Tunicatimonas pelagia: one gene and its partner. Each later gene encodes a partner of the first gene's protein in a complex. Links are inferred from orthologs where the notes say so. Each region holds a gene or a part of one and is shown on either strand. Other genes may lie near its edges. The genes, in order: P0M28_RS23755 and accD.

Region 1 (7,887 bases):
AAACGTTGATAAGCGTCTTCGGCCAATGCTTGTGGTACTCGCAAATCATATTTTCCCCACAGAAACAAAGTAGGTGTAGTTACCCGTCCGAGTTGTGCGTTAACGGTAGTATCATTAGCTACATCTACGCTTACGTGGTGGTTGGGGCTGTTAAGCAGATTTTTAAAAAACGAGCTGAGTGGGTGATAAGAAGAAGCAAATGCTAATTTACCTGTATTTTCTAGATCAGTACTTAATTCAATTACATCGTCACCATACAATAGCTCCTCTGCTTTTATTGCTTCCTGTACATACTCGGCATAGTTCTCTACTCTTCGATCTTCCGCATTAAAACCGACAGCAAAATCTCGTATGGCTTGCCAGTCGTTGGTTGAGTTTCCCTGAGCGATTTGTTCGTCAGCGACTTCCATCATTTTATTCGGGCCAGTCTCCAGAATCATCGGATAGTCGTGGGCTCCATTGATCTCAATCCACCCTCGGATGTTCTGCTGATTATTGTCTTTCACTAGGTACGCACTACCCAGCATTCCGCCCCAGCTAATGCCCATCAAAAAGATATTTGTGTCGTCGCCGTAGCGGTGCTGCACCAGGGTAATGAGTTTTTCCAAATCATCAACGTATTGGGCTCGGGTTAAGCTTTCTGTGGGAAAAGTACCACTTGCCGACCCAGTAGCCCGCTGATCCCAATAGGCCATCGCGTAGTGCTCCTCTAATTGATTGAATACTCTTGAATAGGACAAAAACTGAGCACCGTCAGCTGGTCCCCCTTGCAAGAATACGACTAGTATCTTGTCTTCAAAATTACCCTGCACCGCTACGGGCATATCGGCCCCATTGTTACGAAGGAAAAAGTGATCATCTAGCTGAGTAATGTTCTCAAAATTCTCACCTTCTTGGCAACTGGGGAAGATTGCTATGAATAGAAGTCCCAGAAGGTAATGATAAGCATGGCGAAATAATCGCATATTATTAGCTATTTAATTTGGTAACTCAACCCCATTTCCCAAGCGACGCGGGGCATGATGGCATTGTTGTAAGGAATTTCAAAAAAAAGTGTCGGTTTCATATTCCACCGCAGCGGCAAATTCCGCTTTTGGGATAAGTCCCAGCCGATGCCATAGGCTAAACTGAGCATCAGTCGGTTGCGTCCTGCTCCCACCACCTGATTGACTTCACCACTATCGCCTACTTCGTAGGTAGGACTAGCGAGCCAAGAGCGGAAGTAGCCTACCCCCAGCCACCGTTCGGTGGTAAATCCTTTAGGTCGGATACCTCTGTCGCCTACTTCGGTGAGCAGAAAGGTGCCGTAGTGATTGTCTACGTGGTGGTACAATCCTAAGCTAGCGGCCAGTAGCCTACTTTTCTCTTTGGTGATGCGCTTTTTTTCTTTTAGTCGCACGGAGAAAGGACTTTCTACTCCTAGCTTAACACCCGGATGCGTGATGAACTCCCCAAAGTACGCAGCTCGCAAGTGGAGTTCCGAAAGAAAAGGGCTTTGGGCTTGTATCTCCGAGGACACCAAAAGGAGCCCACTCATACATACTATCATAATAAAGACTTGTCTCATTGATTATTACCATAATAATTATTAACAATAACTACGCGGCTTGCTATTGTATTAGCAAGACGATACTCAACCTAAAAACATACATTAGGGAGTGAGATTTTTGAGGTTAGGAGTAGGCTGATTCAGCCAGGTAGTGAGCAGTGAGATTTGTCAGAAAAATAGGCTGAACCATGACTCAGTGTTCTGTTCCTATAAAACAATCTACAGCAAAACTAGTAGGTTACCTGCACCAGACATAGTAAAAATCGGACATTATTATTGACCGAGCGTATAATGTGCTGCTGCGTGCAGTTCGTTTGGTATTTCACTTGGGGTAAACCCCGTAAACGCTTTCACTTCTTTGATCAAATGATTTTGATCCGTAAGTCCGAACTCTACCGCCGTTTTCCAAGGGTCACCCGGAACGGTTAACAACTGCCTCAGTATTCGGCTGAAACGGTGCTCCCGCAGGTAGTACTTTGGGCTTGTGCCGAGGTATTCGTAAAAGTATCGATTGAGTGTCCGCGGAGTAATGTGGTGCGTTTGGCATAGCTCATCGACTCGATAGGAAAAGTCGTAGCTTTGATCGATGTGATCTAAAATGCTCTGCATCCGGGAAATATGGTACCCTTCGGGGCGTTGCCCTACCTGAAGGTAAGACTGGAGATAAGCATTTTGCTGAGAAACATTAGGGGTTATCGCTAACCTATCTTTTAATGCTTGAAAGGAAGATCCAAAAATATCTTCGGCCAAAAACACTTTCTGAGAGGATAACTCGCGTGCGGAAAGGTGAACAAACGGACGAAGGGCAAAATAAGAAAAGGGTGGGAACCGGACGACAATGGCTTTACACCCGCTGCTAGTGGTTGTCCGGATGGTATAATTATAGTGGGGAATCAGAAAACTCTTACGAAGAGGATATTGCTGGTCTTTATAATGGAGTGTGATTTGGCCATCCAATATAAATACCCAGTTAGCCTGTAGCGCCGGAAAGTCAAAAAAACTCCCTCTCTCGAGCATCACCGGGCTAATCACGGTCAGGGGAACAGGGCCTTCCATAGATTATAGATTAAAAGAAAAGGACTTTAGGCATATATTACCGATGCTACAAAAAGCAGTCTGCAAATAAGTACTTTCTTGATAAAGCATTGTCTCATCGATTTTCGTTATGATTTTTCCGGTATTGTTAATCGATAATTACTCCTGCTATCGTATTATTGAGACAATGCCCAATCTGAAAACACGTACCGAATAGTATTGCTTTTTCATAGAAATAGAGATACGTTGGTAGGGTTAGGAAGTGAACAACAAGATAGGCTAGGAGAAAATGGGCTGAGTCACGACTTAGCATTCTATCCCTGTACGTTGCTCGAAGGTAAAATGCTACATTGGTCGTTGATTTTTCGTGAAAATGATCATTAAGAAAGGGATTTACTTTAATGATCAGGAACATTGCAGTTTTACAGGGATACCGAACTACAATCAAACCCTATTGTAGCTATATCAAGTTTGTAGGAAGTGTCGAAAATGAATACTTTTGTTATTGAATTTTTAGGCCCCGTAGTTCAACGGATAGAATTCCCGTTTCCTAAACGGTAGATACAGGTTCGATTCCTGTCGGGGCTATTTTAGTTTTTTGTAAAGTATTGGTCTGTATTCAGCAAACAGCACCCGTTAAGTGGCTATTTCGCGAGTGACTGTATTAACAAATTGCCCGCCACTCTCGATGAGCTAAAACCCAATGATAGGATAGAAAGAATAAAAAAAGCCCACTAAGGGGCTTATTGAAGTATTCAAGCGGTCTGGACGGGACTCGAACCCGCGACCTCCTGCGTGACAGGCAGGCATTCTAACCAACTGAACTACCAGACCAGTTGAAATCGGAATGCAAATATGAAATCTTATCGCCTTATTTCCAACAAACCACTTTAGTTTTTTCTTTTAATTCTGCTAGCTAAATAGCATCCCCTGCTACGCAGTTGGTAAAATTCGCTTTTTAGCCCTAGCTTTGAACTTGAAAAACAATGCACTATGGCAACAGAAAATTCAGCACAAACCTTACTAGAATTTGAGAAACCAGTGGTTGAGCTGGAGGAGCGATTAGCTGAGATGAAACGCATGGCGAATGAGAATGGCGTAGATGTGAGTGAGGCGGTTCAGACCTTAGAAGCCAAAATTCAACGCCTGAAAGAAGAAACATACTCTAACCTAACCCGTTGGCAACGGGTGCAACTCTCACGTCATCCCGACCGCCCCTATACGCTAGATTATATTTACGAACTTTGCGACGACTTTATTGAACTGCACGGCGACCGTACTGTGAAAGACGATAAAGCCATGGTTGGTGGCCTAGGGCGCATTAATGGACAAACCTTTATGCTACTAGGTCAACAAAAAGGGCGGAATACTAAGCTTCGTCAGATGCGAAACTTCGGCATGGCTAACCCAGAAGGCTACCGTAAAGCACTGCGCCTGATGAAAATTGCCGAGAAGTTTAGTAAACCTATTATTGCGTTCATCGATACCCCCGGAGCTTTTCCGGGTATTGAAGCCGAAGAGCGGGGGCAGGGTGAAGCCATTGCCCGCAACCTGCGAGAAATGTTTATGCTCAAAGTTCCGGTGATTTGTATTATTATCGGAGAAGGAGCTTCGGGTGGTGCGCTAGGTATTGCTATTGGCGACCGGGTGGTGATGCTAGAGAATACTTGGTATTCCGTTATTTCCCCCGAGTCTTGCTCGTCTATTCTGTGGCGCAGCTGGGATTTTAAGGAGCAAGCGGCCGAAGCCCTCAAGCTTACCGCGCAAGATATGCATCACTTTCAGATGGTAGATAGCATTATTGATGAGCCTTTGGGTGGGGCTCACCACGATATGAAGTGGCAGAGCAAAAAAATAGAGGAGTACATTTTTTCTACCCTGAAGGAATTAGATGCTCTCTCCCCTGAAGACCGCATTCAAAAACGCATTGATAAGTTCACTAAAATTGGAGTAGTACAGTAAACCCATCATCAATTATCCGGCCGATTGCTATGCTGAAGAATTCGGAAGAAGCGGAACCACGTCGTCGACAACTAGGGTTGGTGCTCTCCGGTGGCGGAGCGAGGGGTATTGCCCACCTAGGAGTTTTAAAAGTACTGGATGAACTCGGTATAAAGATTGGAGCAATTACCGGAAGCAGTTCAGGAGCCATTGCCGGGGCACTATACGCTAGTGGCTACTCACCCGATGATATCCTTCGGATAATAAATGAAACCAACTTCTTCCGACTTATTCGTCCCGCCATTAGTAAGACCGGATTGCTAAAGATGGACAGCGCCGAATGGCTCTACGATAAGTATCTCCCTAAAAACTCATTTGAAGAATTAAAAATCCCTCTAACCATTAATGCTACTGATTTACGTAAGGGAAAAACAGTGTATTTTTCCAAGGGTGAACTCATTCGCCCGCTGATGGCTTCTACCTGCATTCCCGTAATGTTTGAGCCAATTTCCTTTCAGCATCAACTATACGTAGACGGCGGGTTGCTGAATAACTTTCCGGCCGAAGCACTGATAGGTAGCTGCGATAAACTTATAGGTTTGCACTGCAACCCCATTGATGATACTTTTAAGGTGATGAATATCCGAACCATGCTTGAACGAACTTTTCTGCTAACCATTAATGCTAACTCTTACTCTCGCCGAAAGTACTGCGACTTTTTTATTGAACCACCCGCTCTGAATACATACCATATATTTGATTTGGGAAAAGCCAATGAGATTTTTCAGATCGGGTACAACTACGCCCGAGAGCTAGAAGCCGAGCTTACCCAGTTTTGGTCAGAAATATAATCAACAACTTATCCGTAATGTGGAAAATTATTGCGAAGATTATTTTAGGTATTTCTGGTTGGTCGTACAACAAGAATTTCCCCAAACACATTAAGAAAGGAGTCATGATTGCCGCTCCCCATACCAGCAATTGGGATATTTTCTACGCACTTTCAGCCCTTCGGCTAATGGGTATACCGATTCGGTTCACTATTAAGAAAGAATGGATGAAACCTCCGGTAGGGATTATTCTTAAAGCGTTGGGTGCTATACCTATTAATCGAAAGCAAAAAGGGCTTACACGGGAAAGCATGGTAGATGCAATGGCCAGACTGTTTGATGAACGCGATCATCTAATTGTGTTAGTCACCCCGGAAGGAACCCGAAAATACGCGAAACGCTGGCGAACGGGTTTTTACCACGTAGCTAAACAAGCCAATGTACCAATCCTTTTAGGTTATCTGGACTACGCTCAAAAAGAAGCGGGTATTCTTATGGAGCCATTCTACCCATCCGATGATGTGAACCAAGATATTGAGGCTATCAAGGAAAAGTATAAGGGCTTTACCGCCCGGCACCCTGAGCAAGGAATCTATTAGCTTTCACTTTTTTTTGATTCATGTAACTACAACAGTAGTGTATACGTATTTACAGAAAACTTTATAAATTATGAAAGCTGTAAAAATTACCTACTACGTCACACTCAGTCTATTCACCCTATTGATGATTTTCTCGGCCTTTAACTACTTCTTCAATTATGAAGACGTTAAGGGAGCATTTCAGTCGCTAGAATTTCCCACATACGTAATCTATCCGCTGGCTATTGCAAAACTGTTGGGCTTGGTGGCTATCTGGACAAAACAATCGATTGTTTTGAAGGAATGGGCTTACGCCGGATTTTTTTTCAACATCGCTTTAGCTGCCTCCGCTCACATTAATGCCGGAGATGGGCAGGCAGCCGGTGCCTTCGTTGCCTTAGCTCTACTCGCCACAGTCTACTTTACCGAAAAGAAAGTTATTCCCGAAAAATCCTTAGCGACAGCGTAGGTTTTCTATGAATCCAGTCTACTCTTCCACTCGCACCAGAAAATGATTTTTCTTTCCGCGCTGTACGAGTAAGTACTTGTTTTGTAGCAACGAAAAATTGGCCTCTGCTTCGGCGGAGGCAATCTTCTCCTTATTAATGCTTACCCCACCCTGCTGAATCATCCGGCGGGCTTCTCCCTTGGATTTAAAAACCAGTTGACGAGTTGTTTCCGCGAGCAAATCCACTACATTATCGGTTGCTTCGTATTCCGTTTTAGAGATCGTTTCCTGAGGTAATCCTTCAAAAACTTCTAGCAGAGTTTTTTCATCAATCCGCTGAATTTTCTCCAGGGCAGCATTACCAAACAGAATAGAAGAGGCATCACGAGCATTTTCAAAATCTTCGGCTGAGTGAATGCGGGTGGTCAGTTCTCCGGCCAGTGCCCGCTTGGCCTCATTCGGATTGGGCAACTGCTCTAATGCTTCCACCTCTTCTTGATTTTTAAGCGAGAAAACTCGTAGCAAACGTGACAGATCATCGTCAGCTACGTTGAGCCAGAACTGATAGAACTTATAGGGAGAGGTCATATCGGCATCTAGCCAAACGTTACCCGACTCAGACTTACCAAACTTGGTTCCGTCGGACTTGGTAATGAGCGGGGCTGTTAGCGCAAATGCATCTCCCGATGCCTTTCGGCGAATGAATTCGGTTCCGGTAGTAATATTTCCCCACTGATCCGAGCCACCCATCTGTAGTTTCACTCCGTGGTGCTGGTACAAATGGTAAAAGTCGTAGCCTTGTAGCAATTGGTACGAGAATTCCGTAAATGACAACCCGGTTTCCAATCGTTTTTTTACTGAGTCTTTCGCCATCATGTAATTGACGGTTAGGTGCTTACCCGCATCCCGCAGAAATTCCAGAAACCCAATCTTACCGAACCAATCGTAGTTGTTCACGAGTACTGCCTTATTTTCAGTCGCTTCAAAATCCAGAAATTTCTCTAATTGCTGGCGCACTCCGGCCTGATTTTCCCGAAGGGTTGCTTCATCTAGCAAATTACGCTCGGCTGATTTTCCCGAAGGATCACCAACCATACCGGTAGCTCCCCCTACCAAAGCAATGGGCTGATGACCGCTTCGTTGCAGATGCACCAGCAGCATCACCGTAGCCAGATTACCAATATGCAGTGATTTAGCCGTCGGGTCGAACCCGATATAGCCCAAAGTTTTCTCCTTAGCCAGTTGCTCCTCGGTACCAGGGGTCATATCATGAATCATACCCCGCCAACGGAGTTCTTTTATAAAGTTTTCTAAACTTGACATATAGAACAGTTTTTTTATGGGGACAATGAAATGCCCATTTTTAAGAAGCTGCAAATATAGAATTTCATTACTGAAAGTGTTAGAGAGTTAGGGTGTTAATGTGTCCGAGTCTTGGATTTCCTGTTTGTTCAAACACTTTGAACTCAGAATATCATTCCACAGATTGCCTCAGGCTTGACCACA
Region 2 (7,901 bases), 1.4 Mb from region 1 along the record:
AGTAAATCGTCCTCCTAAAAAAGAGGATAACTTTCTTCTGAAAGGACTACCCAAATGCAAAATAGAAACTACCTGGATTCCCTGGACGTATCGTCGCTTGACGTTTGCCAGTGGCTACGGAGCTGGAGTGATGTCACCCGGTTGGTACCACCATATCTGGCAGGCTAAGCCCGACGAGCGAGGCTACGGCTGGATGACCCAGGTAGCTTGCGTATTTCGTCATCACCAAATGGATACTTCCACCGCCCACGTGATTGAAGCCATCCGACTGGCTGACACCCTAGCCGCCCTCAGAGACTTGGCTCGACCTGGTTTGGCCGAGTACAACGAAGCAACCAATACCGTACTATCTTTTGGTGATGATAGCCTGCTAGATTTGGTACAGGAAGCTCTGATCGTAGGGCAGCGAATGGGCGAAGTGCCCAGCGAAGTACCCGCCGTTCCGCTTCAGTCGGATGTGCTACAGCATCAGAAAAAGCTCCGCCTAAAACCCAGCGACGAGCGCAAAGCCTTAACGTTGGATTTACGGAAAGATTTGGATCGGGAAAGAAGCCAGTTTCTCCATCGCTTGTACGTATTAGGCATTAACTGGGGCACCCCAGCCCACGTATCGGGCAAGGGAACCTTTAAGGAACAGTGGAATTTATACTGGGAGCCGGAGATTGCCATTCGGATTATAGAAAAAGGCATTTGGGGTAATACCGTGGCAACTGCGGCTTCGGCTTACATCAGGCAGCAATTGACTCAAGTCTCGGCCTTACGCGAGGTAGCCCAATTACTGGAGCAGACCCTACCTGCCAACTTACCGACGGCTCTGACTGACTTGCTACAGAAGCTGGATGAATTGGCGGCTCTTTCAGGCGATATTTTCCAACTTATGCAGGCTCTACCGCCGTTGGCCAATATCAGTCGCTACGGCGATGTCCGTCAGACCGACACCGCCATGATTAATCATGTGCTAGATAGCTTAGTTTCTCGAATCAGTATTGGTTTGCCCAATGCTTGTACTTCATTGAACGAGGATAGTGCTGCGGAAGCCTTTGACAGAATTCAGGAAATGGACAGTGCATTACGAATTCTTCAACGGGATGATTATACCCAGCTCTGGCATCAGGCGTTGGTAAGCCTGGCTGACCACTCGCAGATCAACGGAATTATAGCGGGTAAAGCCTGCCGGATTTTATCGGAAAGCAGTATCTGGAACGATGACATCATTACCCAGAAATTTTCCTTAGCCCTTTCGTCGGCTCAATCAACAAGTTACTCTGCTGCCTGGCTGGAAGGTTTTCTTCAGGGAAGCGGCATGGTGCTAATTCTGGATGAAACCCTGTGGGGATTACTTGATCAGTGGGTAGCTCAGTTAGACGAAGAAATATTGGTGCAGATACTTCCGGTACTGCGCCGCAGCTTTGCTACTTTCTCCAAACCCGAACGACGAAAACTGGGAGAGAAAGCCAAAAATGGCAAACAGTCGGTTTCGGTAGCCGCGGGCGTATCTCCGGATACCGGATTCAATCACGAGCGAGCCGCCACGGCTTTACCGCTAGTGAAGCAATTGTTAGGTCTAAAAACTGCAACGAATGAATAGTGAACAGTTAAGACGATGGCGATTAATTCTGGGGGAAGGCGAAGCGGACGGCACCGGAGTGAGCTTGAGCGGATCCGACCAGATTATAGATCAATCGCTGACGGCACTTTATGATGGTGAACGAGGCAGTGGATTAGGACCTAGTTCGCCTAACGTAGCCCGCTGGCTGGGGGATATTCGGACCTACTTTCCCAGTTCGGTGGTGCAAGTGATGCAGCAAGACGCCTTCAAACGGCTTAACCTCACTTCCATGCTCACCGAGCCGGAAATGCTGCAAGCAGTGGAACCCGATGTGCAACTCGTCGCCAACCTGATGACCTTATCACGGGTGATTCCTGATAAGACCAAAGATACTGCCCGCGAAGTGGTACAAAAGGTAGTCGATGCACTGATGAAGAAACTCACCCAGCCTATGCAGCAGGCCGTTACCGGAAGCTTGAACCGCTCGGTGAGAAACAAACGCCCGAGACATAACGAAATCAACTGGCATGCGACTATTCTGCGTAACCTCAAGCACTACCAGGCCGAATACAAAACCATTATTCCCGAGACCCGGATTGGTTACGGGCGCAAACGCAGTGCGCTGAAGGACATTATTCTGTGCGTAGATCAGAGCGGATCGATGGGTACATCAGTAGTGTATTCCGGCATTTTTGGGGCGGTGATGGCTTCCATTCCGGCGGTAAACACTCGCATGGTGGTATTTGACACCTCGGTAGCCGATTTGACCGAAGACTTACAAGACCCGGTTGATTTGTTATTTGGAGTGCAGCTGGGCGGAGGAACCGATATTGAGCGAGCCCTTCGCTACTGCCAACAGTCCGTCACCCGTCCCAACGATACCGTGCTGGTACTCATCACCGACCTGTGCGAAGGTGGCAACGTAGCCGAAATGAAGAAGCGAATTCTTTCGCTGGTAGGTAGTGGAGTACAACTAGTCGTGTTGCTAGCGCTAAACGATGAAGGTAAACCCTACTTCGATCATGGTAACGCAGCTTTCTTAGCTGCAAACAACATTCCGGCTTTCGCCTGCACCCCCGATCTCTTCCCCGACCTGATGGCGAACGCCCTGCAAAAGCAAAACCTCTTTCAGTGGGCGGCGACCCACGACGTGGTAGTTGCTGGTAAATAAGCAATTAAATAGTTGTAGAGTGAGAAATATAATAATAGCTATAGCCATCCTCTTTGTCTCTTGTGCTACTCCTCAACAAGAAAAAGAAGAGATTATAGAAGAAGTAGCGTACACCAGATCTGATCTGAAAAGCAAATCACTTGATGAACTAAAGATTCTTAGAAATGAGATATTCGCCAAGCATGGTTATGTATTCAAGTCTGAAGATCTAGCCGAATACTTTAGCAAGTACGATTGGTATAAGCCAAAATATCAAAATGTAGATTCCTTATTAACTGCTGTCGAGCAGAAGAATATTAAACTAATTGTTGATCTAGAGAATAATCTTAAACGAAAGTCTCTCAGAATCGATCCACTCACTATTAATAGGTACGAAGACTTACTTGAAGGTGCCGATACAAGAAGCAAACAATTTATTGAGGAGCTCCTTCGAACCATTAGCAAATTTGAAGGAGAACCTATTGATACAACTATACTAGTCATCGGAGATATTGATGGTATTAGTGAGTCAGATACTATCTGTTCACGAGTGCATGTTCTTGATAATGATGTATTTGTAAGCTCTACATGGTCAAGAGAAGGAGAAGTATTATGGAAAGAAGAGTTGAAGAATCCTTTTTTATCACTCAGAGATGATGAAGAATTATTTGGCTACGAAAAGATGAGTCCCTGGGTGGTACTGACAATTGCTATTTTTCACGCACTACCCCAATTAAGTTCTCGGGATGATTACCCAGGAATCGACAGAAAAACCGCTATCAGCATGGGAATGATATCCTTCAAGGATGAAGGAATGAATATTAGCGAAGCTGAATATGCTAGCTATCTTGATAGTTTTGAGGGAGACATATTGGAACATGGTGATCCTGAGGCTCGTCATGGACTCATAATTTGGTACGAACCCAATAAACAGTTCGTGACATATTATGCACCTTAGCTTTATTTCAACGATAGATGAAACGACGATTTTTCATACTAGTCCTAATTCTATTAGCAAAAGGAAATATGAATGCTCTCTTTTTAACTTAGCTTCTCAGTCAAGCTGGCGTAGGTTTCTTCGGGGGACATTCCTTGATCTTGATTGATTTTGATGGTCTTTAAAATAGTGTCTACCGTATCGGGTGAGTAGCCGAGTTTCATCACAATGTTCTCGGTAATCCGCATTTCTTCAGGATGAATTACACCATCAGCCCGGATCATATTAATTAAATAGAAGAGCATGAAAAATCGCTCTTCGCGCTTGCGGGGCGGTTTGTACGCAAGGGTGTCCGGGTTGAAATTATCGCGGGTATCTTCAAGTTCTTCCTTGGTCATACCCAACTTTTTTCCCACCGAATAAATATACTCTACTTCTATCTTGTCTAAGCTTCCGTCGGCCCAAGCTATCCGAAATAATTGGTTAATATACTCTCGCTCCCGGTTCCGTCCCTGACGATTAAAAAAAGCATCCCATATTCCCATGTGTACCTAAGTTATTTTTTTTGAATGACAGAATGGGTGAGTATGCTCAATAATCAAGCCATCGAACTACACATTAAGGTACGATTTGCTACTTACTCCAACATGCGTAGTAGCGTAGATAAGCGGCTTTTCAGATTTCGGCGATCAACGATAAAATCCAGAAAACCGTGTTCCAACAGAAATTCCGAGCTCTGAAAGCCTTTAGGCAGAGTTTTACCAATGGTCTGCTCAATAACCCGTGGCCCGGCAAAGCCGATCAGCGCACCGGGTTCGGCAATATTAAAATCGCCCAGCATTGCGTAAGAAGCCGTAACTCCTCCGGTAGTGGGATCAGTCATCAGCGAAATATAGGGCACTTTTGCTTGGTCAAGCAGGGCTAGTTTAGCCGAGGTTTTAGCCATTTGCATAAGCGAGAAGCCTGCTTCCATCATTCGGGCACCGCCCGACTTAGAAATCATTAGAAACGGAACCTTATTCTCTAAGGAGTAGTCAATAGCCCGGGCAATTTTTTCACCTACTACTGAACCCATAGAACCGCCTACGAATGAAAAATCCATGCAAGCAATTACTAAAGGAATACCATGTAGTTTGCCATGCGCGGTACGAACTGCATCTTTGAGTTCAGTTTTTTTCTGAGCCGCTTTTATCCGATCCGGGTAAGGCTTGCTATCTACAAACATCAGCGGGTCACCTGACTCTAGCCCATTGTCCAGTTCAGTAAACTGGTTATCATCAAACAGCAGCTCGAAGTACTCTTTAGAGCCAATCCGCACGTGATAGCCGTCTTCGGGCACTACGTAAGCATTATTTTTCAGCTCGCGGGTATGAATGATCTTTCCACTGGGAGTTTTGAACCACAGCCCATCGGGGGCTTCTTTCTTTGCTTCAGTAGGTGTTTGAATCCCTTTATCTTTCCGTCGGAACCACGCCATATTAGTGGGATAAGTTGTGCTAGTTGGTAAACTTAAAGAAAACACGCGAAGTTAGAGAGAATTTTACATTTCTGAAAAAAACCGTTGAACAGGAAAGTTTTACTGCTGCTTTTTTAATTCAATTCTAGTTTCATCATTATGTCGGTCTGCTCCTCGTTCCCAAGTTTAAAAATATGGCTGTCGAATGCTACAAATCCATTTTTCTCATAAAACCGGATGGCTCTTGGGTTGTGCTCCCAAACTCCCAACCAAACGTAATCCACATTTTGTTTTCTGGCTAATTCAACTGCTTTTTTACAGAGAAGCTGCCCAACTTTTTTTCCTTGAAACTCTTTTAGTACGTAAATTCGCTCTATTTCAAGGGCATTTCCGTCTTTTATTTCGGTCTGCGATTGTCCAAGATTGATCTTCAAATAGCCAATTACTTTTCCGCCCAGTTTTGCAAAGTAGAATGCAGTATTTTTGTCAGTTAGTTCTGTCTCTAGCTTCTTTGTGGAGAATTGACTTTTCAAATATTCGGTCATATTCTCTTCACTGTTACCTGAAGAATAAGTCTCAGCAAAGGTTCGTTTTCCGATTTCCTGTAATTTGTCCATCTCATTTACACGTACTTTGTTTATTTGCATCAATCTTCTGGTATTGTTTTTAGCTTGCAGTTACTAGTATTCGGTACGAGCAGTAACAGGTTTTAGAATGATTACTTGCCTGTTACTACCAATTTTAGTGCGTATACTCATCCCAAATTTAATAGTAAGCCCGCCATTGATTACACACGGTGTTATCGTATTTTAATTTTTTCTTTGGGTTTTGTCCACAGTGGCCCAACCAGTATAAGAAGGAGGGCTATATTAGTTATTGCGTTGCTACTATCTCCTGAAAGGATGCACCCTACACTGTCAACCACAAACCAAGCGAATAAACTAAAGAGTACTGCTTTTCGTATTGTTTCAGGTTCTTTCTCGTAAATATCCGATAACAGCCAAATTAACATGGCCCATCCGAACAGTACTCCGCCTAAAATAGCTGACAGAAATACGGTTGTTTGAGCATCATAATTCTGAAGTCCATCAAACGGCCATGCAGACAGGTCTAACACCACTTCAATCGGTCTATGCAGAGCGTCAAGCGAACCAAGAAAAAAAAGTAAGGCGTAGGCGATAATAGCTACGGAAGAGATTTTTAGCCACAACTTATGGGTTTTTATTGTCATAACATTGATATTTTATTTTAAGCAAAGCTATCAATGAGATGATTAGGTTTTTAGTCGGTTGCGTACAATTGGCTCACAAGTTGTTTTGTTGCTTTCCCCAACTCTTTAAAATAGCTGGAAAGGTATTCGTAGTTCAGGTTATTTTCATTAATCCTCATATAAAAATCGTCGGTAGCAATCTTAAATAATCCGTCCAACTGATTTTGAGATAAATTATGATTGATGTCTTTGGCCCATAGCATCATTGAGTAATTTCCGAGTATACTGTTTGCCTTCACTAATGCTTTCTCTACTTGGCTGTTCTTACGATCAATCCTAAGCTGACGATGGAATAATAAATCAGTTTTATGCTCTAGAAGGATATTGATTAAATCTGGATAGATTTGAATGCAGCTTTTTTCCTTACTGGCCAAAATACCACAACATTCAAAATGATAGTCGAAAAGAATTTTAGTAAAACACTCAAGGTCAGCAAAGTGATGGTAAAAAGAAGATTTACTAACTCCAACAACCCTAGCAAGCTGTTCAACTTTTAGTCCATCTAAGCCATGAATAGAACAGATTTCGTAGCCAGTAGTGATCCATAAGTTCTGTTTTTTCATTATTCAACCTTTCTCCATTCCTTTTGGCTAATAAGTAATACTTCGGACTAGGCGGGGCACACTTCGTTCTGGAGTCTTTTTTATTCTACGAAATAAGCTGTTACTGAGTGCACTAGCTAGGACTTTTAAAAAAATCTCAAAAAAAATTCAACGCAGTGATGACATTTGGTGAAGTAGCCCTACTAACTAATAAACATTGCAAATCAGTAAGGAAATATTCGTTATCACCACCAAAGTAAGCAATAGAATATCTCATAGGTAAATAGATTCATAGGTACAGTAGGAAGGTAGAATTACGTCTCATACGCAGATAACCAATCTCTTTTGGAGGTTGGTTATTTTTTTTGCGGATCTTACCAATAGCCAGTAGCTTGCAAGAAAATTATTATCACAGCTTTTATTGTTAAAGAGTGGACCGCCCTGTCTTAATTGTAAAAATTGGCTCTAATGTAATTGCCCGGCCTAACGGTTCGTTAAACACATTTTTGCTACGTACCCTGGTGAAGCAGATGGCCGACCTACGCCAAAGTGGATACGATGTATTACTAGTCTCATCAGGGGCAGTTACTGCCGGACGGCAGCAGGTTACTGATGGACAAAAGACTGACCCGGTTACGCAACGTCAGGTATTAGCCGCAGTGGGGCAGGCGCAACTAATGCAGCTTTACCGAGATCTGTTCGGAGAGCACAACACTACCTGTGCTCAGATTTTGGTCACCAAAGAAGATTTTCGCAGCCGACGGCATTATCTGAATATTCGCAATTGTCTGGATGGCATTCTTCGTCATCAAGTACTGCCGATTGTCAACGAGAACGACGTGGTGTCGGTCACTGAGCTAATGTTTACCGATAATGATGAGCTAGCGGGGCTACTGGCTTCTATGATGGGTGCTCAGCGACTCATTATTTTAACGAATGTTGACGGCATCTATGATCGCCCGCCCAACCAAGTGGGTGCTAGGCTCATTACTGAAGT

What was found.
Region 2: the proteins of P0M28_RS23755 (region 1) and accD are in contact, whole or in part, in a solved structure (PDB 8UXZ), measured with the Escherichia coli proteins. The link is inferred for Tunicatimonas pelagia from one-to-one orthologs.

What each region holds. Positions count from the first base shown.
Region 1 is NZ_CP120683.1:5,561,883-5,569,769, reverse strand. The notes cover bases 2,681-5,561. They hold P0M28_RS23755 (acetyl-CoA carboxylase carboxyltransferase subunit alpha), read left to right. Parts: upstream 2,681-3,577; coding sequence 3,578-4,546; downstream 4,547-5,561. Other genes in these bases: P0M28_RS23745 (1-acyl-sn-glycerol-3-phosphate acyltransferase), read left to right, coding at 5,394-5,561; P0M28_RS23750 (patatin-like phospholipase family protein), read left to right, coding at 4,576-5,376. In the rest of the region: P0M28_RS23780 (alpha/beta fold hydrolase), read right to left, coding at 1-965; P0M28_RS23775 (hypothetical protein), read right to left, coding at 974-1,537; P0M28_RS23770 (AraC family transcriptional regulator), read right to left, coding at 1,823-2,605; more of P0M28_RS23745, read left to right, coding at 5,562-5,954; P0M28_RS23740 (DoxX family protein), read left to right, coding at 6,025-6,402; tyrS (tyrosine--tRNA ligase), read right to left, coding at 6,421-7,704. UniProt on the Escherichia coli protein: Component of the acetyl coenzyme A carboxylase (ACC) complex. First, biotin carboxylase catalyzes the carboxylation of biotin on its carrier protein (BCCP) and then the CO(2) group is transferred by the carboxyltransferase to acetyl-CoA to form malonyl-CoA.
Region 2 is NZ_CP120683.1:4,163,336-4,171,236, reverse strand. Bases 3,194-6,088 are described here. They hold accD (acetyl-CoA carboxylase, carboxyltransferase subunit beta), read right to left. Parts: upstream 5,114-6,088; coding sequence 4,274-5,113; downstream 3,194-4,273. Other genes in these bases: P0M28_RS17875 (hypothetical protein), read right to left, coding at 5,892-6,088; P0M28_RS17880 (GNAT family N-acetyltransferase), read right to left, coding at 5,227-5,709; P0M28_RS17890 (tellurite resistance TerB family protein), read right to left, coding at 3,741-4,181; P0M28_RS17895 (YARHG domain-containing protein), read left to right, coding at 3,194-3,657. Outside these bases: P0M28_RS17905 (DUF5682 family protein), read left to right, coding at 1-1,588; P0M28_RS17900 (vWA domain-containing protein), read left to right, coding at 1,581-2,720; more of P0M28_RS17895, read left to right, coding at 2,740-3,193; more of P0M28_RS17875, read right to left, coding at 6,089-6,323; P0M28_RS17870 (TetR/AcrR family transcriptional regulator), read right to left, coding at 6,374-6,925; proB (glutamate 5-kinase), read left to right, coding at 7,336-7,901.